Linked DNA regions of Bremerella sp. P1. The protein of the gene in region 1 binds, or shares a complex with, the protein of each later gene. Links are inferred from orthologs where the notes say so. Each region holds a gene or a part of one and is shown in the gene's direction. Other genes may lie near its edges. The genes, in order: accD, PSR63_RS02860, accB and accC.

The links.
Region 2: the proteins of accD (region 1) and PSR63_RS02860 are in contact, whole or in part, in a solved structure (PDB 8UXZ), measured with the Escherichia coli proteins. The link is inferred for Bremerella sp. P1 from one-to-one orthologs.
Region 3: the proteins of accD (region 1) and accB are in contact, whole or in part, in a solved structure (PDB 8UXZ), measured with the Escherichia coli proteins. The link is inferred for Bremerella sp. P1 from one-to-one orthologs.
Region 4: the proteins of accD (region 1) and accC are in contact, whole or in part, in a solved structure (PDB 8UXZ), measured with the Escherichia coli proteins. The link is inferred for Bremerella sp. P1 from one-to-one orthologs.

The regions. Positions count from the first base shown.
Region 1 is NZ_CP118164.1:3,321,287-3,328,684, forward strand. What follows is about bases 1,889-4,858. They hold accD (acetyl-CoA carboxylase, carboxyltransferase subunit beta), read left to right. Parts: upstream 1,889-2,931; coding sequence 2,932-3,786; downstream 3,787-4,858. Other genes in these bases: rpe (ribulose-phosphate 3-epimerase), read left to right, coding at 1,889-2,253; PSR63_RS13955 (histidine phosphatase family protein), read left to right, coding at 2,271-2,858; PSR63_RS13965 (serine/threonine-protein kinase), read left to right, coding at 4,023-4,858. Outside these bases: SMC-Scp complex subunit ScpB, read left to right, coding at 273-1,028; PSR63_RS13945 (hypothetical protein), read left to right, coding at 1,040-1,288; more of rpe, read left to right, coding at 1,558-1,888; more of PSR63_RS13965, read left to right, coding at 4,859-4,901; PSR63_RS13970 (small basic protein), read left to right, coding at 5,059-5,265; PSR63_RS13975 (DUF3891 family protein), read right to left, coding at 5,340-6,101; PSR63_RS13980 (hypothetical protein), read right to left, coding at 6,199-7,398.
Region 2 is NZ_CP118164.1:685,062-692,242, forward strand. The notes cover bases 1,361-4,113. They hold PSR63_RS02860 (acetyl-CoA carboxylase carboxyltransferase subunit alpha), read left to right. Parts: upstream 1,361-2,117; coding sequence 2,118-3,110; downstream 3,111-4,113. Other genes in these bases: PSR63_RS02855 (serine/threonine-protein kinase), read left to right, coding at 1,361-2,061; PSR63_RS02865 (CvpA family protein), read right to left, coding at 3,739-4,113. Also shown: PSR63_RS02850 (glycosyltransferase family 4 protein), read left to right, coding at 1-981; more of PSR63_RS02855, read left to right, coding at 1,129-1,360; more of PSR63_RS02865, read right to left, coding at 4,114-4,662; PSR63_RS02870 (metal-dependent hydrolase), read left to right, coding at 4,890-5,627; dtd (D-aminoacyl-tRNA deacylase), read right to left, coding at 5,672-6,121; PSR63_RS02880 (hypothetical protein), read right to left, coding at 6,121-6,990. UniProt on the Escherichia coli protein: Component of the acetyl coenzyme A carboxylase (ACC) complex. First, biotin carboxylase catalyzes the carboxylation of biotin on its carrier protein (BCCP) and then the CO(2) group is transferred by the carboxyltransferase to acetyl-CoA to form malonyl-CoA.
Region 3 is NZ_CP118164.1:499,007-506,245, forward strand. Bases 4,429-7,239 are described here. They hold accB (acetyl-CoA carboxylase biotin carboxyl carrier protein), read left to right. Parts: upstream 4,429-5,486; coding sequence 5,487-5,993; downstream 5,994-7,239. Other genes in these bases: PSR63_RS02040 (M24 family metallopeptidase), read left to right, coding at 4,429-4,748; PSR63_RS02045 (hypothetical protein), read right to left, coding at 4,761-5,198; accC (acetyl-CoA carboxylase biotin carboxylase subunit), read left to right, coding at 6,042-7,239. Also shown: PSR63_RS02020 (SpoIIE family protein phosphatase), read right to left, coding at 1-1,222; PSR63_RS02030 (S1C family serine protease), read left to right, coding at 1,605-2,810; PSR63_RS02035 (HAD hydrolase-like protein), read left to right, coding at 2,839-3,516; more of PSR63_RS02040, read left to right, coding at 3,642-4,428. UniProt on the Escherichia coli protein: This protein is a component of the acetyl coenzyme A carboxylase complex; first, biotin carboxylase catalyzes the carboxylation of the carrier protein and then the transcarboxylase transfers the carboxyl group to form malonyl-CoA.
Region 4 is NZ_CP118164.1:504,355-511,647, forward strand. What follows is about bases 1-2,865. They hold accC (acetyl-CoA carboxylase biotin carboxylase subunit), read left to right. Parts: upstream 1-693; coding sequence 694-2,037; downstream 2,038-2,865. Other genes in these bases: accB (acetyl-CoA carboxylase biotin carboxyl carrier protein), read left to right, coding at 139-645; PSR63_RS02060 (arylsulfatase B), read left to right, coding at 2,276-2,865. Also shown: more of PSR63_RS02060, read left to right, coding at 2,866-3,850; PSR63_RS02065 (LamG-like jellyroll fold domain-containing protein), read left to right, coding at 3,937-4,803; PSR63_RS02070 (hypothetical protein), read right to left, coding at 4,834-5,034; PSR63_RS02075 (DUF1559 domain-containing protein), read right to left, coding at 5,103-6,080; PSR63_RS02080 (6-phosphofructokinase), read left to right, coding at 6,747-7,293. UniProt on the Escherichia coli protein: This protein is a component of the acetyl coenzyme A carboxylase complex; first, biotin carboxylase catalyzes the carboxylation of the carrier protein and then the transcarboxylase transfers the carboxyl group to form malonyl-CoA.

The DNA.
Region 1 (7,398 bases):
GGTTTAATTGATCTGAAGCAGAAGGCCACGTTCGCGTGGCCTTCTTTTTTTGAAGAGATTTAGCCACAGAGGCCACAGAGAGCACCGAGGGGGAAGAATTAAGAAGAGCCACGGATTACACAGATTCCACGGATGAGAGGAGCAACAACAGGTTGCCGTTGTGAGTTGGTCCAGTTTGTTCCCCTTTCCTCGGTGCTCTCTGTGACCTCTGTGGCTAGCTCTTCCTCGGCTTTCATCTTGGTTAAAGCGGGAACGATCGATATAGTTCGGTTATGACGGACGACGAGGAACAGTTCGATCTCTCTGCGATGTTCGCCGACGACGCCGACGACGGTGGGCTTTCGTTGGATCGTTTGTCGGAAACGTACGCCGAGGCCCTGGGCAATCGTCCTGTGCCATTTCAGGAAGAGACTCCACCGGAGTCTGACGAGGAAGCGCCAGACGACGAATCGACCGCTGAAGCCATTTCGCGACTGGCGGATGAAGCAGAAGCGGATGATCCCTGCGAACTGTCTCCCACAACCATTCTAGAAGCGATCTTATTCGTCGGGCACGCGTCGAACGACAAATTGACGGCTGAAAAGGCCGCTTCGGTGATGCGTGGGGTTCAAGCAGACGAAATCGACGATTTGGTTTCGCAGCTTAATCGCAAGTATGAATCTGAAGGTTGCCCCTACGAAATCACGGCGGTTGGCGGAACTTATCGCATGGCCCTCCGTGACGAGTTTCGCCCCTTGCGCGAGAAGTTCTACGGCAAGGTACGTGAGGCCAAGCTCTCGCAGCCGGCGATCGATGTCCTCTCGTTGGTTGCCTACAACCAGGGTGCCACGCGGGAAGAAGTTGATGACATGCGGAACAAGCCGAGCGGGCCAATTCTCACCCAGTTGGTGCGTCGCCGGCTGTTGCGTGTGCAGCCTGACCCGGAAGATAAGCGGCTGAAACGCTACACGACGACTGAACGCTTTCTGCAGTTGTTCGGGCTGACCTCGCTCGATGATCTGCCTCAGCCCCAATCGCTTGATGATTGATTGGAGAGGCCGTGTCGGGCGAACCCGAAGGCGATGAGCCTCAGATTGATGTTGTGCATTCCCAAGAGAAACTCGTCGTTGTCGGACGAGAAGCGATCGCCCAAACACAGGACCTAGGCGACGCGATTCGGTTGCTGTTCTCCCGAGGCATGGGCCTACTTTGGATTTGCCGTGCATTGCAGCCGCATGTGAATGACGAACCGTTAGCGCTAAAACGTCGTGTGCTACAGATTCATCACGAAGTCGATGAGCAGAAGTAGGCACCATGAAATTCGTAGAGATTGCTCGTTTCGAGAAGGTGTCTATCGAAAATAAGGTCGCTGTAAGTCGTTGAATATAGGTGGCTTATGGCGACTGCGGCTTTTGGCAGCTGACGAGCCAAGATCCGCTTGGTACAATGCGTCCCATCGATTTTGAGGGGCACAAGTTGCCCCTAAACTCGCTTCCGCGATACTTAGTGAGTATCGTCAGGCGAAAGCCCAAGTGGTTTTTCTCGGAAGTGATTCATCCCCCCGACGCAAGGTTTGGCATGTCCCGTCGTTCGCATCTCGCGCGACTTCGCCAACAGTCTCCGCTTATTCTGCCATCAGTGCTATCGTGTGACTTTAGCGATATGCGCGGTGAGGTAGAGCGACTGGAAGCTGCTGGCGTGCAAGCACTTCATTTGGACGTGATGGACGGAAATTTCGTCCCCAACATTACTTACGGAATGCCCATTGTGGCAGCATTTCGTAAGTTGACACAACTTCCGCTCGACGTCCATTTGATGATCGAGAATCCGGAGCGTTATATCCGACAGTTCTATGAGGCGGGCGCGGATATCATTACCGTTCACGAGGAAGCGACTGGAATCGACACGGCCAGTGTCCTACAAGAGATCAAGGATATGGGCTGTGGAGCCGGGGTGACCATTAACCCCGATATCCCTGTCGAGCGAGTTCTCCCTTTCGTGGACACAGCCGACTTGATACTAATCATGAGTGTTAATGCAGGTTTTGGCGGTCAAACGTTCAATCCTGTGGCGTTGGAGAAGCTCGAAGCTTTGCGAAAAGTCGGTCCTCCCGAACTTCTGTTGGAAGTCGACGGAGGCGTGAACCTGGAAACGGTTCAGGCATGTACCGAAGCCGGGGCTGACCTCTTGGTAATAGGATCAGCGATTTTCAATCAATCGGATTACGGCGCAGCGATTGACCAACTCTATCGATCTGCCCAAGTTTCGACCTAATTGAGAACAGCTTAGCCATGTTACGAATAGTGCTCGTCCGACCTGGGCAGACCGAATACGACTTTCAGGGTCGCATCCGTAGCCGTCTTGCCGTTCCGCTGACCGAAGAAGGAACACGCCAGGCGTCGGAAATGGTTCAACAGCTTCAGGCCCTGGAGATTCAGGCCATCTACTGTGGCCCTTGCCAGTCATGTCAGCAGACCGCTGAGACGTTCGCCCATGCCCTGGGTAAGCGAATCAAGCAAATGGACTGCCTGGCGAACTTGAACGCCGGACTTTGGCAGGGAAAACTGATCACCGAGGTCAAGCAAAACCAGCCGACCGTCTACCGATTGTGGCAGGAAAACCCAGAGGCGGTCTGTCCCCCCCAAGGGGAGACTTTAGGCGAGGTGCGCTTGCGTGTGCAGAACGCCCTAGACAAGATATGGAAAAAGCATCAAAAAGGTGACGGCAATGTGATTGTAGTCGCCCCAGAACCTCTGGCATCCATCATTCGCAGCGAGATCCTGCAAACCGACTTCGGTGATTTGTGGCAGGCCGAACGTCGATGTGGATGGTGGGAATTGATCCAGTATGAAAAAAACGCAGTCGTCTCGAAAGTCTAAGCCTGGCAAGAAGCAAGTGGCTGAAACTGACGAAACCACCTCTCCGACTACTCCCCTCGTCGAGGCATCCAACATGGCATCCGTTTCCTCGGATATCGCATCTCAAACCGAAGAATCCGGCAAACCTAAGAAACGCGGCGTACCGGAAGGCCTATGGCAACGATGTCCCGGCTGTCAGGCCGCCATCTTCCGTAAGCAAGCCGAACAGCAGTTGGGCGTCTGTCCCGAGTGTGACTATCACTGGACCATTACGGCTCAGCAGCGAATCGAGCAGGTTCTCGATACCGGAACTTTCGAGGAATGGGACACCAACCTCCATTCACTCGATCCGCTGGAATTCAAGGACAAAAAGTCGTACGCCGACCGCCTGGTGGCCGAGCAGAAGCGAACTGGCCTGCGAGAAGCGGCTCTGACCGGCTGCGGCATGATCCGTGCTCGACGTGTCGCCATCGGTGTGACCGACAGTGCGTTCATCATGGGTAGCATGGGAAGCGTCGTCGGCGAAAAGCTGACGCGACTGATCGAGCGTGCGACCGCTCAGGACTTGCCGCTGATCATCATCAGTGGTTCCGGCGGTGGTGCCCGTATGCACGAAGGGATCTTGTCCCTCATGCAGATGGCCAAGACAACCGCGGCGCTGGCCAAGTTCCACGAGGCCGGAGGGCTGTTCATTTCCGTTTTGACCAATCCGACCATGGGTGGCGTGGCTGCCAGCTTCGCATCCTTGGGTGACCTGATCTTCGCCGAACCGAAGGCCTTGGTGGGCTTCGCCGGTCCACGAACGATCAAGGCAACCATTCGCATCGATCTGCCAGAAGGCTTCCAGACCAGCGAATTCCTGCTGGAACACGGCTTTGTGGACCGGATTGTCCCGCGAAACAAGCTGAAGCTCGAAATCGCCCGCGCGATCGACTACTGCGGCAAATAGTCTCAGTCCGCCCTAATCCCACCGGCGACACTCTCACGGATGGTGTGTCTTGTGTCGCTTTGCAGGCCAGCTTAAAGTGGGGGATAGAGGCACCGGAACAGACAGACTAAACCCATCCAAGCGACGTCGATTTTGGCGACTGATGCGCCAATTTTGTCGGACGAAATCCGTTCAGGGGCCTAGATTTGAAGTATCGTTTCAAGTTTGTACCCTGATCGCGCGAGTCGCTTTTCCCGATGAGTCTGCTCAAGAAGTTCACGTCATTCTTCGCCGGCCAACCCAGGCTTGATATCGCCTCGCGATTTTCAATCTTGAAAGAAGCCGTCTCGGGGACGATGAGCGAATTCTACAAGGTCCGCGAGCATTCGACCGGCCGAACGCTCGGGCTCAAGATTCTCGACCTGGAAAAGCAGCAATTCTTCGATTCTCGCTTTCAGGGGCTGAAGCGTCCCAAGGAAGGCGAAATCGCCATGTCGCTCACGCATCCGTGCATTGTGCGGACGCTGGAGCACGGCTTGGTGACCACTGGCCAGCAATACGTGCTGATGGAGTACTTAGAAGGCAAAGGGCTCAATTCGCTGATTGTCGACCGAGATCCGATGCTGGAAGGGAAGCAGCTGGTCTTGCTGCGTCAAATGGCGGACGCCCTGGCCTGCGTCCACGAGGCCGGGTACATCCACCGCGACATTTGCCCTCGAAACTTCATTGCGGCCCCAGATTGCCGCTCGTGCAAGCTCATCGACTTTGGGCTCACGCTGCCCGCCCTGCCGGAGTTCATGGCTCCTGGCAATCGTACGGGGACACCAAACTACATGGCCCCTGAGATCGTTCGTCGCCGACCTACCGACCAACGCGTGGATATCTTTTCTCTGGGCGTAACAGGTTTCCGCCTTTTGGTTTACGAATTGCCATGGGCCAGCGTGGAAGGGACCGGGCGAGATGCTTTGAGCCACGATACCGTCCCACCTGGCAACATCTTTGACCATCGTCCGAAGCTCAATCGGGAATTGGGGGAGCTGATCATGTCGTGCATCGACCGTGATCCCCGCAACCGCCCCGAGACTGCCCGTGACCTGCTTAACGCGTTGCAGAGAATCAAGCGGTTAGACGCTTAGAGGCGGCCCATTTGGTGGGTGAGTTACGCCTTGACGCCCATTCGGCCTCTGGTATCATGATGCGTTTCCCCTCGATCTAAAATTGTCGCCTAGGCGATAGAATACCCGGCGGATTGCCCGTATTCCGCCTGATAACGCATAAATCAGGAGAGTTACCGTGACCATCGATAAGAGCCTTAAGGTTAAGCGGGGTGGTATTTCGACCCGCAGTGTACTGAAGCGTAGCGAACGTATTGCTCAAATGAAGCAGCAAGGTACCTTCAATGACGAGAGCACTTCGCCTATCGGTCTGCCCAAGACCAAGGTCGTGAAGATCTCGATGAAGAAGAAGAAGAAGGTCAAGGAAGAAGACGCGAAGAAGTAGTCGTCTTTCGCGATTCAACGATACAAGCAAAAGCCCTGGCGATTTCGTCAGGGCTTTTTGTTTGGTTGCCGCTGCTACTTGGGGGCGAACCGCCACTCAAGCTGACACCAATCGTTCATTTCGCGCAGGACATCGTCGGTATCAGCGTAGTCGCGATCGGGCACCAAATAGCCCCCCACGGCCACATGCACATGGTCGACGGTCCATGGCCAAGGAGACGTCAGGATGTTGCCATTGGGCTGCGGCTCGACCGTCAGCGGGATTTCGTCAGGGGTTTTCTCGAAGGTGTGAATCTCGCTGCGTTCGTCCAGGCACAGCCACAGGCTGAACCAGTCAAAGAATCGCAACTGCGCGACGGCCAGCTTTTCTTCTTCGTCGGAGCACTGGGGATGACGTTTTTCCCAGTTGTCGCGCCACGTCTCGCATAGTTCTTCGTATTTGTGGATGAAGGTCTGACCTGCTTCGCTTTCGGCCGACTCGCTATGCTCGCGGAGCGTCATGAAGTGTTCGGCAATCAGGTACTGAGCAAACGGGCTGATCCGTGCGGCCCACTCGATCGACTTCGTCCAGATGGCATGCGAGTCAGGTGCCGGGGAGTCGAGAAACGAAACCGGACGCTTGGTCTTGCGATCGATCGGCGGAGACTTGTCGACCGGGATCCAGCCATCGTCGTGATGAAAGATCGCTGGCCAGACCACCTCTGGGTGAACCAAAGGGGCGAACGGCTTGTTGCCCCAGTGCGAAGCAAGATCGCCTGAAAGGGCGGCGTGCACCGACTGTTGTATCAGGAACAACTTGGGTTCACCGTCGGGTAATTTGTAGGGGCGAACAATCACAGCGGGGCCTTTCAGCGGGCAAATAGACCAGCAGAGCACTGTTCAAACGACGAGTCGTGACAGCGCTCTGAGTAATTGTACGCGCCGATCGTCGCGATTAGCGTTTTTCGGCCGATTCGACCTTCGCTGAGATCAGTTCGGGTTCCTCGGCGCCTTCTTCTTTTGGGCTCTCGGCCACGGTCGGCTTGGGGCCTTCCATCAGATCGAATCCGCTCATGAACGAGCGGTCCGTCTGCCCGAACTTCTCGGCCAAGCTGGTCTCGAAGGTGAACACGGTCGAGTAGCGTCGCCCGTTGTCGTCCGAGATCAAGTAATAGATCCAGGTGATTGGCATCTTGTTGGCCGTACCGACGGCGGTCACACGAAGCTCACGAAGACCTTGCGAATTGATTGCCTGCGAGGCATCGACAACTTGGCCCAGGCGTTCCTTCAGGGCTTTCTTGACTTCCGCTTCAAAGCCTTCGAGCGTCATCTGTTCGCCCGCTTTCATGTTGGTCAGGCGATTCACGTTGGCCTGGGCAATCAGTTCACCATCAGCAACCATGCGGAAGACGGTTTGCTTGGGTGTTTCGGCCATGGCATGCCAGCGGCGATCGTGCATCAGGCGAAATCCGCCCTCTTTACCCTCGAAGGCCAGCATCTTGCTGCCGTCGTTGGCCTGCAGATTCAGCTTCGCGAGATTGGTGTCACTAAGCTCTTCGGTGGGCTTGGCTGCTTCAATCTGGGTGCGGACAATCGCGGTGACATCGAAGCCGGGAAGTGCATGGCCAATACTGCGGTCTTCTTTGATAGAAGCCGCAAACCAGGTGATGGCCTGATTCCTGGTGTCCAGGTTCAAACGTCCCTTCAGCTCAATTTCGGTTGCGACGCCTTGGATGGCTCCGGAAACCTTACCTTCGAGCGAGATTTTAGCCACTCCAGACTTGTCCACATCGGTGAGGGTCGCCACCACTTCGTGGTTATTGATGGCATCGATGCCCAAGACTTGAGCGAGTGCTTGGTCGTCTGGCGACCAGGTTTGGGTGATGGCAACCGGCTGGGCAGGAAATAGTTTCGATAAGACGGCCGGGTTGCCAGGAACGCTGATCAATTCCAGTTCTTCCCGCGTCAGGGTGTACTGCGGGCTGAACAGAATGGGTTGATCTTCGCTGGTATCGACGGAAATCAAACGCTTAACGGTCGGTAGCTTGTCGTCCAGGGGCTTTTCATTGGCCGTCGAGTTCGTCTCAGCTGTTTCGTAGTAGCGTACTGCTGAGGTTGGGCCCAGGACTCGTTCGATGGCGACGTACTTGCCTTC
Region 2 (7,181 bases), 2.6 Mb from region 1 along the record:
GTCCGAAATATTCACCCAGTCACTGACTTCAAAGGCTACCAGGAAGTCAAAGCAGCGATCAAAAAGTTTCAGCCTGACGTCGTGCACACGCACAGCGCGAAGGGGGGCATGCTGGGGAGAAGGGCGGCCACTGCGCTCAAGGTACCAGCCGTCATTCACACCGTTCACGGCGCGCCGTTTCATCCGTATCAGTCGACGCTCGCACGCAAGTTCTTCATTACTTGCGAGCGATACGCGGCGATCCAATGCCATCAGCTGGTCAGCGTCGCCGATGCCATGACCGATCTGCTGGTCGAAGCAAAGGTCGCCCCGCGCGAAAAGTTCGTCACGGTCTACAGCGGCATGGAGGTCGAGCCATTTTTAGAGAGCAGGGGACTCCGCGACGAAACGCGTGACCAACTCGGCATTCAGCCAGACGACGTGGTGATCGGCAAAATCGCTCGTCTGTTCCACCTAAAGGGGCACGAGTACGTAATCGAGGCCGCGAAGGATGTCGTTGCCAAGTGCCCGCAGGCCAAGTTTCTTTTCGTCGGCGATGGGATCCTGCGCGAAAAATTCGAAGGCATGATCGCCGAGGCAGGGCTGACCGATCATTTCATTCTGGTTGGCCTGGTGCCACCGAAAGAGATTCCGAAATACATCTCGGCCATGGACGTTCTCGTGCATACCAGTCTGCGGGAAGGGCTGGCTCGGGCGCTTCCACAGGCCCTGTTGAGCGGCAAGCCGGCGGTCAGTTTTGATATCGACGGGGCACGAGAGGTCGTGTCCACCATGGAGACCGGATTCTTGCTTCCACCAGGGGATACGACGGGGCTGACGTCCGCTTTGATCCAACTGTGCGAAGATCCCGCCCTTCGAGAGAAGCTGGGCGAAGAAGGCCGCAGACGTTGCAGCCAGGTATTCCCGCACCAGGTGATGACCCGCCGACTACGTGAAATCTACCAGGAAGTGCTCCGCCGAAATGGCCGAGAAGTGGCCTAACCTGGGGAAACCATTGCGGTTACGGTAGATGTGCCGCTAGTTCACTCTTTTGAAACCTCGATGATTAGGGTAAGATTAAGAGGATTGTCGATCCGATAGGCTAAGGGAACAAATAGGGGCAAATCCTCCTCACGGATAATCTCATCGGTGTCTACCGCAGGAAGAAACTATATCGGTCCGTACCGCCTGATACGCATGCTGCGCGCAAGTAAGACGTGTCAGGTATGGGAAGCCATTCACGACTTGGACAAACGCAAGGTCGTCATCAAAACGCTTCGCGAGAACTACATTCGCGACAAAGCCGAAATCAACTCGCTGAAACACGAGTTCACAGTCGCCGGCAAGTTTGACCATCCTTTCGTCATTCATGTTTTCGAGTTCGACAACTTCCGCGGTACCGCGTATCTCGTTCTGGAGTTTGCCATCTCGCGAAACATGAAGATGGCCATTCGAGAAGGGGTCGAAGAACTCGCTTATTGGACGCCCAAGATTATTGAAGAGGGTGCCCAGGGCCTCGGCTACATGCACGAACAAGGTTGGGTCCACTGCGACGTGAAGCCCGACAACTTTCTGCTCGACACCGAAGGCAACTTGAAGCTCATCGACTTTTCGATCGCGCAGAAAAAGAAGAGCGGCATCGGCAAGCTCTTCGGCGGCTCGAAAGTCAAAGGCAACGTCCAAGGCACCCGCAGCTATATGTCGCCTGAACAGATACGCGGGGTGGCATTAGACGACCGTGCTGATATCTATAGTTTCGGCTGTACGGTATTTGAACTGATCTGCGGCAAGTTGCCCTATACGGCGACCAGTCCCGATCACTTACTCGATAAACATTTGCGAGCCGGCATCCCGTCACTGCAAGCCGCCAACGACAACGTCACGCCCGAGTTTTCATCACTCGTCGAACGGTTGATGGCGAAGAATCCGAAGCAGCGTCCTGACACCATGAACGATGTCGTGCGACTGCTGAAGAGCACCAAGATTTACAAGATTCCACCCCGCAAGCCAGCCGCACTTCTCGAACGAGAAAAAGCCGGCACGGCCAGCGGAGATGATTCCACCTCGACGTCAGGCGAATAATCCTAGCTTCGCTTAGCGTCCCATCCCATTAATTGCCTGGAGCACTGAAAGCTTTCATGAGCACCTCGATCTATCTCGACTTTGAACAGCCGATCGAAACCCTCGAGAACAAACTGAAAAAGCTTGAGGCCGAGAAGAACGACTCGCCGGAACACCACGACGAGATCCGCAGCGTTCGTAAGCAACTCACCGATACCATTCGTGAGATCTACAGCGACCTCTCGCCATGGCAAACCGTGGAAGTCGCTCGCCATCAAAAGCGACCTCAGTCGGCCGACTACTTGAACCTGGTGTTCGACGAGTTCGTCGAGCTGCATGGTGATCGCAAGTTCGGTGACGACCGCGCACTACGAACGGGCTTCGCCAAACTCGATAAGCACAAAGTCATGTTCCTCGGTCACTTCAAAGGACGCGACTTGAAGGAACGCAGCGAGTGCTACTTCGGTTGTGCCAACCCTGAAGGCTACCGCAAGGCGATCGAAAAGATGGAGCTGGCTGAGAAGTACAACCTTCCGGTCATCGCGTTCATCGACACTCCAGGCGCGTACCCAGGTATCGGCGCCGAAGAACGCGGCCAGGCCATGGCCATTGCCGATGCCATGTTCGCCATGTCGCGATTGAAGACCCCGATCATCTCGGTCGTCATCGGCGAAGGTGGTTCAGGCGGCGCACTGGGCATCGGTGTCGCCGACCGAACGGCCATGCTGCAGCATGCTTACTACTCGGTGATCAGCCCTGAAGGTTGTGCTGGCATTCTGTGGAAGAGCCACGAGTTCAAAGCCAAGGCCGCCGAGGCCCTGAAGTTCACCTCGAAGTACCTTCCCAAGTTCGGCATCGTCGACGACGTGATCGAAGAGCCACTCGGAGGTGCCCACCGTGACCATCACCAAATGGCTGCTCGCTTGAAGATGTACCTAGTCAAAACGGTCAACGAACTAATCGCCAAACCGACCGACGAGCTGGTCGAAGGCCGGTACGATAAGTTCCGCCAGATGGGCATGTTCCTGGAGCGCGAACTGGAGACCACCGAAGGCGAACCAGCGAGCTAAATCGAAGCCATCCCTGGCAACGAAATTCATCACCAGATCAAGCCGCCACGAGGCCATCTCGCGGCGGCTTTTTCGTTTCGAAATTGGGTCCGCTCAGAGAGGCTTTCTGACCGCGTTTGGACCCAGGAGCCGACCATCGATTTGGGATGCGATTAGGAGCGATCCTGGGAGACCAATTTCAGATAATTGGCAATGAAGTTCATGAAAGAGCAGGCACGTGCTCAAAGCATAAATCCGAGACCGCCGGCGAGCGAAATCGAAGCCAACTCTGGCAACGAAATTCATCATCCGAACCGGCCGTCGCGAAGTGATCTCGCGATGGCATTTTCGATTCGAGATCGGACTCGCTCACAGACGCTTTCTGGCGGCGGCTGGACCTGGGAGTCGGCCGTCGATTCCTTAAGCTCTTAGAAGCGATCCTGAGAGATGATCTTCACGCGTCTGGCAATGAAGTTCACAAGAGAGTAGGGCTCAGCGAGACGAACCAGGCGAATACCCCCGTCTCCATAGAACCCCCACTACAACGTCCGATAATGTTTGTTATGTGCGGTTCGAGCCCTATTTTTACAGGGTTTTAGGCATTCCCCGGTTTTGAGCTACTTCTACCCTGACGTTGCTGATTTGCCACTTAGTACCGCGGCTGCGTTGGGTAATATGGCTGGCCGTTCTGCATCGGGTACGGCGTCTGTTGTTGCGGCTGCACGTACTGCGGATAGTAGCTGCCGCCCTGCTGCTGCGGCGAAGGAATGTTCATTTGCGGTGGATAATATCCTGGCTGCTGCGGTGGCTGATACTGGCCGGAATATTGCTGCCAATTCGTCTGCACATTCTGTGGGTTTTCGATCGACTGATTCACGAAATTCTGGAACTGCCCTGCCTGGTTCTGAACCTCGTTTTGGATCTTATTTTGGATCTGGTTCTGCACATTATTCTGGAAGTTCTGGAACTCGGTCTGGAGGTTGAAATTGGCCGGATCGATCGACACTCCATCACCTCCCGAAGAGCCATTTCCCGTGTCGGCAAACCACTCCGGATTCTGGCCGTTCACACGCTGGTTATATCGCTCGATAAATGGCCCCACGACCTCGTTCACTTCGGCCGGCATGACCCCATGCAGATTGTGGATTGTTTTGGTGATGTAGAACCCTGATTTCGACTGCACGATCTGCTGGCGACTTTCATCCTTGGTTAGGGCGACAGCGAACATCGTCACGATGATGCATAGAAGCACACCTTTGACGAAACCAAGTCCGGCACCGATCTGACGGTCCCATCCTTTGAGCTCGAAGTTGTTCAGCGTCTTGTTGATCATCGAGAAGACAACCCAAATGATCAGCGACGTGGCCATGTACAGCCCCAGCATCGCAGCGGTGGTTCCCCAAGGCGGTTGAAGACCTAGCGCGTTGGCGACTGGTTCGCGAAGTTGCATCGAGACGAAATAGCTAGCCACGAGTGATGCAAAGGATGCGACTTGCCAGGCCATGCCTTTGTACAAACCCCACAGGATCGCGCCTGCGAGTATTGCCAGCATGAGGAAATCGTATGCAACCATGTTTCGCTATCCATAGCTCAAGAAAAAACTTCGCCCCAGAAGTCGCACGAGTATACGCACGATGGGCGGAAAGCCGAAGGTCAGTTTCTGGCACTGCTAGCGGGCGAGTGAAAGATGATCTGGAAACCAAACCCACGCTTCAGGTACAAGTGCCGAACTTCCGTCCTGCCGCGCGCGTAGTGCACTGGCAGGGGGGCGCACCAAAATTTTTTTGAGGCAGAGGATCCATGGCCGATTTCAATACGCACATCTCGACCAGCACAGCAGTCGGCGTTGGCGTTGGCATCGCAGGCTACTTCATACTCGATACGCCTGAGCCCAGTCGGATCATCACGTGCATGCTGGGTGCAGGCCTCTGTAGCCTGGCTGGTATCTTGCCTGACTTGGACTCCGGTTCCGGTCGACCACTTCGTGAAACAAGCAACGTGCTGGCAGCGGTCGTTCCCATGCTGATGGTCGATCGCTGGCAACACATGGGGCTCTCGGCCGAAGCGATCGCCCTGGCAGGGGCCTTGGTTTATATCACGATCCGTTTTGGTGTGGCTGAGATCTTCAAACGTTATACCGTGCACCGCGGCATGTGGCACAGCATTCCGGCCGCCGTCTCGTGTGCCCTGTTGGCATTCTTGGTCGTCTCCGGTGAGAACCTCGACGTCCGCATCTTCAAGAGTGCGGCCGTCTTCATCGGCTTCATGGTTCACTTGATCCTCGACGAGATTTGGTCCGTCGAGTGGAAGGGGGCTCGCATTCGATTGAAGAGCTCTTTCGGTACGGCGATCAAGTTCTGGTATGGCAAGAGTCTATGGTCGAATGTATCGACTTATGGCAAGCTCATCGTACTTGTCGTTGCGGCCGTGGGTGACCCACTCCTGATGGAACATTACAAGTTCCATCCATCGCATGACCATGAGCCTGTCCCGACGCAGCAGATTGCCACGGACCCACCACCGACCATTCAACGGTAAGCACTCTCGTGTCCCCTTTCACTCGAAGAGAGAGGGGACACGATCTAAAGAATCTTACTGCTATCGAGCATCACTGTGACCGGTCCATCGTTCACGAGATGGACCTTCATATCGGCTTGAAAAATACCCGTCTCGACCGTCACGCCCTGCTCGCGGATTCGGCTCACGTACGCATCGTACATCGCCGTGGCCTCTTCCGGTTTTGCCGCACTGATAAAACTGGGCCGGCGTCCCTTGCGGCAATCGCCCAGTAGTGTGAATTGGCTGATCGCCAAGATGCTGCCGCCAACGTCCAGCACACTGCGGTTCATCTTGCCATCGTCATCCTCAAAGATCCGCAGGTGAATTGTCTTTTCGACCAGATACTTCAGGTCGGCTTCGGTATCCCCCTGGGCTACCCCGAGAAGAACGACCAGGCCTTGATCGATCTGACCGACAACCTGGCCGTCGACTTTCACGTGGGCTTCCAGAACTCGTTGAATTACGCCTCGCATCAGTGGCGCCCCCCAGCCCCGGTCATCACGGCCATTTGGTATGCCTCGGTCTGGTCGATTGCGTCCGGCACGATCGTCGTCGGTGATAGCAACTGGCTATTGGGCGAAACGCCATCTCGCACGCGGATCAAGTCGAGCGTCACCAGCGGCTTGCGCTGATTCGGCTTGATCGACTCCCACTGAATACGATGCGGAAAGCCTGAGGCGGCATCCAGCAGCAAGCTGGCCCCGTTGGCTTGTTCATTGAGAAAAGGAATGATTGGTGGTCGGCTCTTGGCTCCGGCCCTTTTCGCCCCTCGTACCAGTAGCAACTGACGCTGCCCCTGCATGACCTGCTCGACCGAAGTGAACTCGTAACTTTGCTGCATGCGCCAGATCAAATGAGCGATGCCGGCCCGCGGCATTTCGTCATGCGTGTTTGCCAGATCTTTGAGACGCACCATCGAGGCCGACTCTTCGACACTGGTCTTCCACTGCGACCAGACGACCGGTTCGCTTGCCAGCATCGCTTGCTGAAAGAACATTGGCGACGCGGGGTCCGTACTCTGCAGAATAACCCCATGTCGCTGCATCGGCCCGCTGCCCGACTGCGTGTACTCTCCGATCCCTTGCAAGGTGTGCTGAAACAGGTGAACCTGCCAGCGGACATCGGCGGTTAAGCCGTCGACGTGCTGCCAACGTGTAACGACATTCTTCAAAAGCAAATCGATATCGAGCCCCAGACGGTTACCCGCGGCGGCAGTCCCCCCTGCCCCGATTCCGCTGGCATTGCTGTCGCGTAAACGCTGCGAGGCGTAGCCCAGACCAACGCCAACGGCTAGCAGTGCTACCGCGATCAAGGCTGTTAATTTGAATCGATTATCTTTCATGGCAAGGATTTGCCGGTTTTCCCAAAGAATCCTGTCCTGCCGCGCCGAACATAAATGGCAACAGGGATAGTCTTGCGCTCGAGTCGTGCGTGGCATGGATGCCAAATTGACGGCTGCGATTGTAAGGATTTCCTTGAGGCCGGGTCCACGTCAGTCGGTGAGGTTCTTTGGAACCGTTGGCGGCGTTGCCC
Region 3 (7,239 bases), 2.8 Mb from region 1 along the record:
GATCGGACATCGAAGCCAGGCAATACCGAGCTTCGGCCGACAACTTAGCCATCATCAGCGAGGCTGCGATTCCATGCCCCACAACATCCCCTACGAGAATCGCCGTACCTCCATCGGGAAGGGAAATGTAGTCGTAATAGTCGCCGCCGACTGAATTCGCGGCGAGATAATAGTGATAAAAGTCGTAACCTGGCACCGACGGTTGTTCGGACGGCAAAAATCCAATCTGCACCTGCTTGGCCGTGTGCAGGTCGCGTTCGAAGGCGATCTGCCGAATAGCCTGGTCGTGCAGTTGAGCTCGTTCGATGGCTGCGGCGGCCTGCATCCCGACACTGACAGCGACTTCCAGGTCTTCCTTCTGGAATCGCTTGCGTTGATCGAGCGTATCGATCTGGATCACACCGATCACTTCGTCGTCGGCATTGACCAGGGGAGCACACATGATCGAACGAATTTTGAAGTCCGTGATACTCTGGCTCATCTCGAAGCGAGAGTCCGCGGCTGCGTCAGCCGAAAGGATGGCTTCGCGCGTCTGCATAACATGCTTGACGATCGTTCGGCTGATGCGAATTTCTTCTTCGTCACTCTCTTTGCGGGCCTTGGTCCAGCGGGGGACCATATTTCCAGAGCCGTCCTGCAGGATAATGAAGCCGCGATCGGCTTGCAGGAAGATATGAAACAGGCCTTCGAGAACTTTCGGCAGAACCTCATCGAGCGAGAGTGTCCCGGTCAGACCACGCGTGATCTCGAGCAACGCGTTCAGCTTGACTTCCGGACTGGCCGTCAGGTGAATGGAGCCCGTCTGCGACGAGACCTCAAACTTGGACATGATCGTGGACGTTGCCCCGTCATCGTCCACCATGACGGCACCGAATGCCCCTGGTCCGTCGGCCTTCAGGCCAACGGTCTCATTCGGAGTTGGCTTGACCCCTTCTTGCTTGAATTCGAACGAGATATCGCAAACGCGGATCGTGTCGCCATGCTCCAGCTTATGAGGCTGGGCGATTTGCTCATCGTTAACGAAGGTCCCGTTTCGGCTCTTCAGGTCCTCGATGATAAATCCACGATCGTTGTGCGTTATTTTCGCGTGGTACCGACTGACGGCACCAACTTCCACAACGATATCGCACTCGGGATGTCGACCGAGGGTAAATTCCTCACCAGCGAGGAATATTTTTTTGCCGGAATCTGGGCCATTCAGAGCGACGAGGTAGCTGGACATGCCTTGCGATGATCTCCCGCCAATGTTGCCGGGTCCCAATTGCTGGGACACCATCTCGGAAAAGTTTGAGGGAAACGGTCTTATCGTCCGAAAACGTAAGAATCATTTCTAAGGGGTGCAGCGATAGTCTACCAATTAAGGGAGGCCACTACTATAGTTCGCTGCCTGAATCCCTTGACGCCAGACGACTTAGGCCATAACCTTAATCGCTGCAAAATTACTGGGGAATAGTGTAACGGTAGCACGACAGATTCTGACTCTGTTAGTCTAGGTTCAAATCCTAGTTCCCCAGCTTTGTTGGCTCGCACGAATTGCGAGCTAATTTTTCGCGCGGAATTGATTTCCGCAGATCTGAGATCCCTCTAAGCCCCCGCGTGCTTCCATGGAGCCTACCCCTCACAACGGCCCTCCAGAGGCCGCGAATTCTCCCCCATCGCAGCCGAACCCGGTCGCTTTCTTGCGTCTGTTTCTTTATTGCCTGGTTGCCGCATTTTGTGGTGCCTGGGTCCTTAGCTACTGGACCACGCCCAGCGATAAGCCTTCACTCAATCCCAACGCCGAACCTCGGACGATCACCCCCCGGGGGGATCTGGCCGCCGACGAAAAGTCGACGATCGAATTATTTGAGAATTCTGCCAACTCGGTGGTTTTCATCACGACCTCGCAGCAGGTTCGGATGTACGGAAGTGCCAAAGTTTCCGAAATGGCCACAGGGCAGGGGAGTGGATTCGTCTGGGACGAACAGGGTCATATCGTCACCAATTACCACGTCGTCAAGTCGATCGCCAATGGCTCAGGCACCGCTCGTGTGACCTTCGCCGATGCTTCCACCTATGTGGCCACCATCGTTGGCTCGTCCCCGGAACATGACCTGGCGGTCCTCCAGGTAACCAATTTCCAGGGAGAGGCCTTCCAGCCGATCCAGGTTGGTGAGTCTGCCAATCTTCAGGTTGGCCAAAAAGTTTTTGCGATCGGCAACCCATTCGGTTTCGACCATACACTCACCACCGGGGTCATCAGCGGCTTGGGACGATCGATCGAAGCAGAGGATGGCAGACAGATCGACGACCTGATTCAAACCGATGCGGCCATTAATCCAGGTAACAGCGGGGGGCCTTTGCTGGACAGCAGTGGGCGTCTGATTGGGGTGAATTCGGCAATCTACAGCCCCAGCGGAGCCTACGCCGGAATCGGTTTTGCCATTCCAGTCGATACGGTTAACTCGGTAGTGACCGAGTTGATTCGACATGGACAGATCAAACGTCCTTACCTGGGTGTTCGCGTAGCACCACCGACAATCAATGCTCGTCTGGGCATTGAAGGGGCGCTCGTTGCCGAGATCGTCCCCGGCAGTCCCGCCGAAAAAGCGGGCTTCCAGCCCACGATTATTTCCGCCGACCAGCAAGTGGTGCTGGGTGACTTGATCATTCAAATGGATGATAAGCCGATCAAGAATTTCGGCGATATCGTCCAGAAGTTGTTCGACCACAAAGTCGGCGATACTTTGCGCGTCAAGGTTATCCGTGGGCTGATGACCGACAAGCAGCGTGAAATAGAATTGGATGTCGATCTGGCCGAATCGACCTAGAACCGAATCCGCTTAGCCAAGGAACACCATGAAAGTCTGTCTCTTCGATATCGATGGAACCCTCATCACCACGGGCATGGCCGGCAAAGATGCCATGATCGAGGCGTTTCTGAAAGTTGCCGAGCTAACTCAGTTGGAACATATCTTCCAGGTTAGCGGCAAGACAGACCGAGGCATTTTCGCCGAACTCTACGAACTGCACGGCAAGACACTCAGCGAAGAAGCCTGGCATACGTTCCTCGATGAATACTTAAGCGGACTGGCAACCAACCTTCCCCAGCGGCAAGGGCTCGTGCTGGAAGGGGTCGCCGTGCTGTTGGCGAAGCTCTCTCAGCGGGATGATGTTCTGCTGGGGCTCCTGACGGGGAACGTCGAAAAAGGTGCTGCCCTTAAGCTTGGTCACTACGGAATTCACGAGTACTTTGCATTCGGCGGATTCGGCGATCATCACCCCAACCGCGACGACGTCGCACGAGCCGCACTTGAGGCCGCCGAGGCATTTCACGGTGAAACCATTTCACCGGACGATATCTACGTCATCGGTGACACGCCGAATGATGTGAAGTGTGCCCGGGCTATCGGCGCAAAGGCCGTTGCCGTAGCCACAGGCGTCTTTTCAGAAGAGCAGCTTAAGGCCGCCAAGCCTGATCTTCTGCTCACGAATCTGGCAGATACCGATGCGGTGACTCAGTTTATCTTCGGCTGAGAAATCGTCGGAAACTTAATTGCCTGCGCTCGAGATTACATCCACAATGCTTGCGAAGGCGTCTCATTTTCCGAGAATTAGGGCTTAGCCTGACAACGTTGCCCCACAAGTTTGAAGCAGAATCCATGGCCGCCCCGCGTAGTAAGTCGAATCCCCGTGTTAGCAAGCTCCGTCGCCAACTCAAGCAAAGCGGGGCCGAAGCCCTGTTGGTCACTAACTTCAAAAACGTGACCTACCTGACAGGTTTCACCGGCGACGACAGCTATCTGCTGGTGACCGCCAAGGAAGAGATTCTGTTCAGTGATCCTCGTTATAGCGAGCAACTCGAAGAAGAATGTCCGCATGTGAAGCTCGAAGTTCGCGAGCAAGGCGTCTCGATTCTTGACTCGGTCGCCAAGACAGTCAGTAAGGCCAAGATCGGCAAGCTGGGTATCGAGAGCTCGTCGATGACCGTTCAGTTCTTTAAGAAAGTGGTCGCCAAGCTTCCCCGAGTCGAGATCAAACCGCTCGATGGGCTTGTGGAAGAGCTGCGCGTTATCAAAGACAAAGGGGAAATCGCTCTTACCCGCGATGCTGTCTCGCTGGCCGAGAAAGCGTTTGCCGTCCTGAAAGCAGGTCTCCGCGGTGATCAGACCGAGAAAGAACTGGAAGCACTGCTAACCTACGATATCCAGCGAAACGGCGGCCGCGGCACCAGCTTCCCGCCGATCGTGGGCGTCGGCCCGCGGGCTGCTCGTCCCCATGGCACGCCAGGCATGGTCAAAATGGAAGAAGAGAGCTTCGTTTTGATCGACTGGGGAGCCGACTATCGGTTCTACAAGAGCGACCTCACCCGTGTCCTCTTCTATGGCAAGGTCCCGGCCAAGATGAAGAAGATGTACGAGACTTGCCTGAAAGCCCAGCTGGCCGCGATCGACAAGATTAAACCTGGCGTCATCATGTCCGACGTTGATAAAGCGGCTCGCAGCATCATCGCGAAAGCAGGCTGGGGAAAACAATTCGGACATGGGCTAGGGCATGGTATCGGCCTGGACATCCATGAAGCACCACGTCTGAACTCGCTGAGCGATCGACCTCTGGAACCCGGCATGATCGTCACCGTCGAGCCCGGCATTTACTTCCCAGGCTTTGGCGGTGTTCGGATTGAAGATGACATCCTGGTCACCAAAGATGGGCACGAAGTCCTGACGAGCGTCCCGAAGTCGTTTGAGGAAGCGACGATTTCGATCTAAACCAAGCGTGCATTAACCCTGCCACGTCTTCGGAGCGGCTGAAGTGTGATCGGTTTGAACGGCCGGGGCTCGTTTCATCAGCGCATAGTGGCACTTATAGCCTTTTCCGTAAGGAAATCCGGCCGGGCGGGGGTAGCCGACGTGCCCTTGCAAGTGTTCCAGCTTGTCGCCTACCCAGCGAATGATGCCGTGATGCTCTCGACCGTAGTGCTCGCCAAACTCGATTAATTGATCCAGAAGTGAGTACTCGACGCCACGCCGGATATCGAAACGCCCTCGCTCCAGGCAGGTTTCCCCGTCGAAAGCTTGGTAGCAGTAGCCTTCAAATTCGATGCGTATTTTTCGGAACCAAGGGACGTAAAAAGGAACCTTGTGCCCGTCATCTCCGAAGCTAACGCAATTCCATGCCCCTTGAAGATCCTCAACTGTTGGCCCATGAAAGTCATTCATGACGGGCAACCAATTCAGCGAAATCGGCGATTCGAGCGTTCACAGTGGCAATGTTCGCGTAAAAAAGTCGGCTCACAACCCAACCAAGCCGCCGGTTCGGTTTGGGTAACCGGCCCAATATCCCCGTTAAAGGGCTGGTAATTCTCCCTTATGCTGAAGATGTCTGTCAAATCTTATCCCCGTTTACCCATCTGGACGAAACCTACCCTTATCCCTTACGCTGTAAAGCTTTGCCAAAATACAACTTGACCATATTCCCCTAGCGGATGATCCCGTGGGAGAGAACGAATGTCCGATTCCAAATCGACTTCTAGCAATGTTTTCAACGTCGAGACGGTTCGCTCGCTAGTCGAACTGATGAAGCAGCACGACCTGAGCGAACTTGATCTTCGCGAAGGAGACCAGAAAATCTCGCTCAAGCGAGGTGGTCAGGCTCCGATCTATGCTGCTCCGGCACCCATGCAGGCTGCTCCAATGCCCGTTGCTGCGGCACCAGCTGCCCCTGCTGCGGCTCCTGCAGCCTCAGGTGGTGGCGAAGCTGCCGATGCCAACTTGATTGCCATCAAGAGCCCCATGGTTGGCACCTATTACTCCAAGCCCAAACCGGATGCCGAATCGTTTGCCCGAATTGGCGATCACATTTCGGAAGACTCCGTTGTTTGCATCATCGAAGCGATGAAGGTCTTTAACGAAATCAAAGCCGAAGTCTCCGGCAAGGTCGTCAAGGTTCTGGTCAAGGACGAAGAACCAGTTGAATTCGGGCAGCCGCTGTTCATGGTCGATCCGCAGGGCTAATTCCATCCTCATCTAACCTCGCGCCCAAATAGCGAGGAAGCAGACGTCATGTACAACCGCATCCTGATCGCCAACCGTGGCGAGATCGCTCTACGTATCATTCGTGCCTGTAAAGAACTGGGCATCGAAACGGTCGCTATCTTCAGTGAAGCCGACCGGGACGCCGCCTATTTAAAACTGGCCGACGAAGCCTATTGCGTGGGTCCCGCCAAGAGTGCCCAAAGCTACCTGAAGATCGATCGCGTCATTAGCGCTGCCGAAGTGGGCAACGTCGAAGCGATCCATCCCGGTTATGGCTTCCTGGCCGAGAATGCCGAGTTCAATGACATCTGCCGTAGCTGCAACATCGACTTCATCGGCCCCACGCCGGAAGCGATGGCCAAGCTGGGTGATAAGAACACGGCCCGTAGCATGGCACGCGAAGCGAATGTGCCTGTCGTTCCCGGTTCGGCCGGCTTGATCGAAGACGAAGACGAAGCACTGAAGATTGCTCACGAGATTGGCTTTCCCGTGCTGATCAAAGCAACCGCCGGTGGTGGTGGCCGCGGTATGCGTGTGGCAGCCAACGACCTGGTGCTGAAGAACGCTCTGAATCAGGCTCAAACCGAAGCGGGCGCGGCTTTCGGTAACGCCGGCGTGTACATCGAAAAGTACGTCGAACATCCGCGTCACGTCGAAGTTCAGGTGATCGCCGACCATCATGGCAATGCGGTCCATCTGTTCGAGCGTGAATGCAGTACGCAGCGTCGCCACCAGAAGCTGATCGAAGAGAGCCCCGCTCCGAACCTTTCGCAGAAGACACGCGACGAGATCTGTGCGGCTGCCGTACGGATGATCAAGGCGGCCGACTACCAGAATGCCGGTACCGTCGAGTTCATCGTCGACAAGGACGAAAACTTCTACTTCATCGAAGTGAATGCTCGTATTCAGGTCGAACACTGCGTGACCGAAATGGTCACCGGCGTGGACCTGATCCAAGCTCAAATCCGCGTTGCCTCCGGCGAACCGCTTCCCTGGAAGCAAGAGGACATCAAGCTGCAAGGCGCGGCGATCGAATGTCGTATCAACGCCGAAGACGCTGATAAGAACTTCATGCCATGCCCTGGTAAGATCAACCAGTTGATCGTCCCCGGTGGTCCTGGCGTGCGATTCGACTCGCATGTTTACAGTGGCTACACCGTTCCACCGCATTACGATTCGATGATCGGCAAGCTGCTCGTCCATCGCAACACGCGTGAAGAAGCCA
Region 4 (7,293 bases), 2.8 Mb from region 1 along the record:
ATGCTGAAGATGTCTGTCAAATCTTATCCCCGTTTACCCATCTGGACGAAACCTACCCTTATCCCTTACGCTGTAAAGCTTTGCCAAAATACAACTTGACCATATTCCCCTAGCGGATGATCCCGTGGGAGAGAACGAATGTCCGATTCCAAATCGACTTCTAGCAATGTTTTCAACGTCGAGACGGTTCGCTCGCTAGTCGAACTGATGAAGCAGCACGACCTGAGCGAACTTGATCTTCGCGAAGGAGACCAGAAAATCTCGCTCAAGCGAGGTGGTCAGGCTCCGATCTATGCTGCTCCGGCACCCATGCAGGCTGCTCCAATGCCCGTTGCTGCGGCACCAGCTGCCCCTGCTGCGGCTCCTGCAGCCTCAGGTGGTGGCGAAGCTGCCGATGCCAACTTGATTGCCATCAAGAGCCCCATGGTTGGCACCTATTACTCCAAGCCCAAACCGGATGCCGAATCGTTTGCCCGAATTGGCGATCACATTTCGGAAGACTCCGTTGTTTGCATCATCGAAGCGATGAAGGTCTTTAACGAAATCAAAGCCGAAGTCTCCGGCAAGGTCGTCAAGGTTCTGGTCAAGGACGAAGAACCAGTTGAATTCGGGCAGCCGCTGTTCATGGTCGATCCGCAGGGCTAATTCCATCCTCATCTAACCTCGCGCCCAAATAGCGAGGAAGCAGACGTCATGTACAACCGCATCCTGATCGCCAACCGTGGCGAGATCGCTCTACGTATCATTCGTGCCTGTAAAGAACTGGGCATCGAAACGGTCGCTATCTTCAGTGAAGCCGACCGGGACGCCGCCTATTTAAAACTGGCCGACGAAGCCTATTGCGTGGGTCCCGCCAAGAGTGCCCAAAGCTACCTGAAGATCGATCGCGTCATTAGCGCTGCCGAAGTGGGCAACGTCGAAGCGATCCATCCCGGTTATGGCTTCCTGGCCGAGAATGCCGAGTTCAATGACATCTGCCGTAGCTGCAACATCGACTTCATCGGCCCCACGCCGGAAGCGATGGCCAAGCTGGGTGATAAGAACACGGCCCGTAGCATGGCACGCGAAGCGAATGTGCCTGTCGTTCCCGGTTCGGCCGGCTTGATCGAAGACGAAGACGAAGCACTGAAGATTGCTCACGAGATTGGCTTTCCCGTGCTGATCAAAGCAACCGCCGGTGGTGGTGGCCGCGGTATGCGTGTGGCAGCCAACGACCTGGTGCTGAAGAACGCTCTGAATCAGGCTCAAACCGAAGCGGGCGCGGCTTTCGGTAACGCCGGCGTGTACATCGAAAAGTACGTCGAACATCCGCGTCACGTCGAAGTTCAGGTGATCGCCGACCATCATGGCAATGCGGTCCATCTGTTCGAGCGTGAATGCAGTACGCAGCGTCGCCACCAGAAGCTGATCGAAGAGAGCCCCGCTCCGAACCTTTCGCAGAAGACACGCGACGAGATCTGTGCGGCTGCCGTACGGATGATCAAGGCGGCCGACTACCAGAATGCCGGTACCGTCGAGTTCATCGTCGACAAGGACGAAAACTTCTACTTCATCGAAGTGAATGCTCGTATTCAGGTCGAACACTGCGTGACCGAAATGGTCACCGGCGTGGACCTGATCCAAGCTCAAATCCGCGTTGCCTCCGGCGAACCGCTTCCCTGGAAGCAAGAGGACATCAAGCTGCAAGGCGCGGCGATCGAATGTCGTATCAACGCCGAAGACGCTGATAAGAACTTCATGCCATGCCCTGGTAAGATCAACCAGTTGATCGTCCCCGGTGGTCCTGGCGTGCGATTCGACTCGCATGTTTACAGTGGCTACACCGTTCCACCGCATTACGATTCGATGATCGGCAAGCTGCTCGTCCATCGCAACACGCGTGAAGAAGCCATTCGCTGCATGCTGCGTGCACTCGACGAGATCCGCACTGACGGCATCACCACTACGGCAAACTTCCACAAGAAGGTGCTGAACCACTCTGCGTTTGCAGAAGGAAAGATCGACACCACGTTTGTCGAACGAACCTGGTTCTCTTAATCACCTCAAAGCGCGGCTTGAAACGACAAGTCGCGCTATTTGACGGCCAGCGTTGACAAAGCTTTCGCAACAACGGCTGTCGCATTTCTACCAAAATGGCGTTTGGTTGTAACAAACGCTTCCGGCAGCGGTAATTCTCTACGACACCGCGAGTTTTGCCTTCAATTTCGTACCTAACCTGCGAAAATAGTAGGCTCGCCCACCACCCACCCCGTCTAGCCAAGATTTGGTGCTGCTGATGATCTCTCGTCCACTTTTCGTGCTGATCGCCGCTTGTTCCCTGTTCCCGTTTGCGAGCACCGCACTGGCCGATGCCCCAGGTAGCCGGCCCAATATCATTTTCGTGCTGGCCGACGATATGGGCTGGAATCAGCCTGGTTTCAATCATCCTGAAGAGGCCTCGCTAACGCCCAATATGGACAAGCTGGCCGCCGAAGGGATGCGACTCAACGAGTTCTACACGCACAGTGTGTGTGCTCCGACGCGATCGGCGTTTCTTACCGGCCGATACGCATTTCGGACCTGGAGCGACTGGCGCACCGAAGACTTCGGCAAGCCAAGCTATCTGGCCAAGCTGGGGCTCGAACTGGCCCATACCAAGAGTGGTGAACCAACCCGGCGGATTCATGCCCTCGACACCAACGAACGCACCATTGCTGAAGCTTTGCAGGAAGCTGGCTACTTCACGGCCCTGCTGGGCAAGTGGCACCTGGGAGAATGGCTACCGGAGCATCTTCCGATGGGGCAGGGCTTCGACTATCAGTACGGGCACTATGCCTGGGGCATCGACTACTACACCAAGACGATCGTGCATAACGCACCGGCCCGCTATGCCGTGTACGACTGGCATCGCAATCAGCAACCGGTCGACGAAGAGGGCTACGCCACAGATTTGATCGCGGACGAAACCGTTCGACTGATCGAATCTCGCAAGGGTAACGACGAACCATTCTTCATGTACGTCGCGTTCAACGCCGTGCATGGCCCACTGAATCCGCCCCCTGGATTTGAAGGCGATCCGAATTATCCCCTGGCGATTCGCGATGCGATGCTCGAAAGTCTTGATAAAGCCGTGGGACGCATCGAACAGGCCATTGAGAAGAACGGCTTCAAGGAAAACACGCTCTTTGTTTTCGCCAACGACAATGGCCCCGTGCTGGAAGAAATGAGCAAGCCGTTTCGCGGCACCAAGAACACGACCTTCGAAGGAGGCGTTCGCCAGCCATGTGTGATTCGGTGGCCTGGTCATATCGCTCCTGGCACTGCCAAAGATGGCCTGGTTTTTATTGCGGACTTCTTCCCAACCTTCATTACCCTGGCCGGCGGCAACCACAAACAAGAACGCCCGATCGACGGACTGGACATGACCGGGGCGTTCTTCTCTGGCGAGAAGAGCCCGCGTAACGAGATCATTTACGACGTCGCTGGCAGCGTACGATTGCCGACGATTCGACGTGGTGACTTCAAGCTGATGGGAGAAATGCTGTTCAACATTCACGACGATCCTTCCGAGCAAACCAATGTTGCCATCAAGCATCCGCGACTCGTGGCAGAGCTTAGCGAACGACTGGATGTCGTCGGCAAGGAACGCCCACCGCTTGGCGACAAACCGCTGCTGATGGACCCGCCGCTCCCTTATGTTTATGGCGCCAATGAGCAAGACGATGTACCGCAATGGCTGATCGAGAAGGTCGATGCCGTCCGCGCGACACAGCCGAAAGAGTGGGCTCCAGGCGAAACTCCTTGGCCCAAAGCGCCGCAAGGAGCCGAAGCGAGCAAGATGGATGGTCTGCGCGATGAAGTTGTGAAGTAGGTGGAAGTCCCATCGGCGTGCAGGTTACAATCTGCAAATTGCAAGATAGCCTGCTCACCCAAACTAACTTCGTCCCGAGTTCCTCCATGCTGCATCGTCTCTTTGCGCTTGTCGCATTACTTGGTTTCGCTTCTGTCTCCTATGCCCAGGAGGTCTCTTCCTCTGTCGTGCAGCGGCCAGGACTGATCTGCTTTTGGGACTTCCAGAAACCGACCGACAAGGGTTACGTCAGCAGTGGGCCAAATGCTTATGCATTGAAACCCCAGAACGGCCCCATCCAACAAGCCGAGGAAGGGATCTTTGGCTCGAGCTTGAAGATTCGCCAGGGGCAATGGCTATTACTGCCGCGGGAAGATTGTCCCGCGTTAAACTTTCGCGGCAAAGACGAAGTTACGATCGTCGCTTGGATTCAGCGCGAAAGTGAAGCCAACTGGCAGTACATTGCTGGGATGTGGAATGAACGCGACGCGAAGCGGCAATACGCTTTGTTCACTTGCGCTGCCAGCCAAACCAATTTCGAAACGATGGACCGCATTCCCGCCAAGCACCAAACGCATGGCTATGCCTCAGATGTCGGTGGTGCGACGCCCGGCAAGCCCTTTTGCTTTTCCTATGCTTCCGGAAAATTGAAACTTCCCAAAAGCGAGTGGACTATGATCGCCTACACCTACGATCACGAGTTCCTTCGCGTCTACGTCAACGGCAAGCTGGACGAACACCCAGGCTACAATCCATTTCCGTGGAACAAGCCCATCTTTGATGGCGGTGAAGACGGAGCCGATTTCACGGTCGCTCGCCAATGCCTACCGAATTGGCCTCACTACCCAGAGGCCGAGAAACCAATTCGCAAGCAAGGCTTTGGCGGAAAGCTCGGCGGACTAGCCGTCTACAAGAGAGCCTTGTCCGCCGATGAGTTGGAAGCGATCCACGAAGCAACGCTAGGCAACCGGTAAGTTGTAGGCGACTTCCAAGTTGAGAGTTGGTTACAAACCTTCTTGCTCGCGGGCAGCGCGCTGTTGGAGTTGGGCGCGAAGTTCCTCTTTCGACTCGGGCGTCATATCCTTCTGCTGCGCCACCGGCTTACCGCAGCCGGCCAAAGCCGTGCAGGAAATGATGGCAATCAACCCCAGGGGGACGAGCGACTTTTTCAAACGGTCTGCAACGAAGCGCGGATTGGTGAACATGTGGAGACAACTTTCTGGAGTGAAGATTATAGGCAGGAGGGTTCGATCAGCGAGTTCTCGTTGGCCGATCAGTTTTGCGTGTTGATGTCCTTACCATCACGAGTGCCATACGCTTTCCACGCATCTCCGTCGATGGTTTCCGGAAAGAACTGCACACTTCCGTCACACAGCACGGCCAGTGCGCCGCCGGGATGATAGCTACTCGCCGGTGACACGATCTTGTTAAAGTCGCCTGGTACGAACGCTGGCTGATTTGGTGGCAAAATATGGTTGTAGCCAGTTCGCCAGACGGAACCTTCCATCCAAGGAATTCCACGATAGCGCCAGTCTCCGGACCATGGAATGTTGAGCGGTTCCCAATCGAGTTGCATCATTTCATCACGAGCACCAGCAAAGTCCATTGCCGATGGCATGCTGATCTCGAAGGCATCGAAGCGGTTCTTCGGCCCACCTGACGTATTTGCCCCAATCACTACCTCTGCAAAGGCTGCCGTATTACTTAAGCCATCGACGATCTTTCCAAACGTTAACGGTGGAAGCCGCTTTACCGAGGACCCACCTTCGCCGTCCGCTTGAGGACCAAAGACACCATCCCAACCATTGAAGTGGACCCAGCTTCCCCAATTGCAGTGATAACTGGTGGCTCCCTGGCCAACTCCTTCGGCCGGAAATGGATCGCTCGGACACGCAAACCCAGGCGGCTGATTCATACTCAACGTGAAGTTCGGTTCGGTGAACACTCCCAGGGTCAGGTCAGCCTGATCGGCGATGGCCGTTTGCTCCATGAACCCCAACAACATCGCATGGGGCGAGAAGTACGCCACCGCAGAGTATTCGCCGCCCGGGATTTCCTGATGAGCGCTTTCAAAGTTGTGCAGGGCCAGCCCAAACTGCTTGAGGTTATTCGAGCACTCCGATCGACGCGCGGCCTCGCGTGCCTGTTGGACCGCCGGCAAAAGCAAAGCAATCAATACACCAATAATGGCAATAACCACCAAGAGCTCGACGAGGGTGAATGCCCGTCTTCTGATCCATAACAAACCCATTCGTCCATCTCCTGAAATGACAACTTGCGGTGTGAGCAATTCCTGCCCACGGGAATAACACAGATCAAAACGCAAATGAAGAAAGCAGCGAGTGTGCCATTTCCAGGCGAGGTTTTTCCGCTGAGCCACAGCAACCGACGTTAAACCAAGTAAATCTATAGACAATTGAAAAAATTGAGGGTTTCACCCGTGCGGAAGTCGCACCAAGCAGCTACTCCCTAGAGGTGGCAATTGCGTAAGAAAACTTGCTTAACTTGCATGCAAGCTTGCCGGTATATCAAGCGGATATCATGATCTATCAAACCCCCTATTTATGTGCTGTAACGCACTCAGGAGGCTGACAATGCCAGCTCATCACCATGCGGAACAAATCCAATTTCTTGCAGCACTCGATCGCCTGTTAGAAACGCGTCGTGATCTGCCGGGCTGAAGTTCACGGAAAAAAATTTTTCGCTTGGACCACCCATCGCATCCCATGTCATGACGCGGCCAAAGCCAAGGATCACACCGTTAACATGGCAGTAGCGCCCACGAAATCCACAAAGTAATCGAACTCTCGAAACCGCACCCCATCTGGATTGTGGTTAGGTTGAAAACCACCCCATAACGCATAAAATCAGCGGTTCAGACAACTTACTGCAATCGATTCCCCTATGGATTTTGACCATGGCCAACAGCCTTTCCCGTCCTGAACAGCCTGCACATAACTTTAAGCGTGTTGCGATCCTCTTTTCCGGCGGTCCAGCACCCGCTGCGAATGCGGTGATTTCGACTGCGGCCGTTTCGTTTCTGCGAGCTGGCATCGAGGTCGTAGGGGTCTTGAACGGCTACTCGAACTTGATGCAGTTCGGTCCTGATCGCCCGATGGAAGAGGACCGCGACTACATGCTCCTCAACCACAAGGCCCTCAGCCGCAGCCGTGCCAAGCAGGGCATCATGATCGGCACCGCCCGGGCCAACCCTGGCAAGGCGATCTCGCACCCCGATCACCTGAAGGACAAGGAACGCTGCAAGGCCTTCCAAACCACGTACGACGCACTTTGCTCGCTGGGTGTCGACGCCCTGATCTCGATCGGTGGTGACGACACGCTGAAGACTGCCAACAAGTTCAAGTTGTTCCAAGACACGCTGCCCGAAGGCAGCAAGAAGATGCCGGTCGTCCACCTGCCTAAGACGATTGACAACGACTACAACGGCATCGACTTCACGTTCG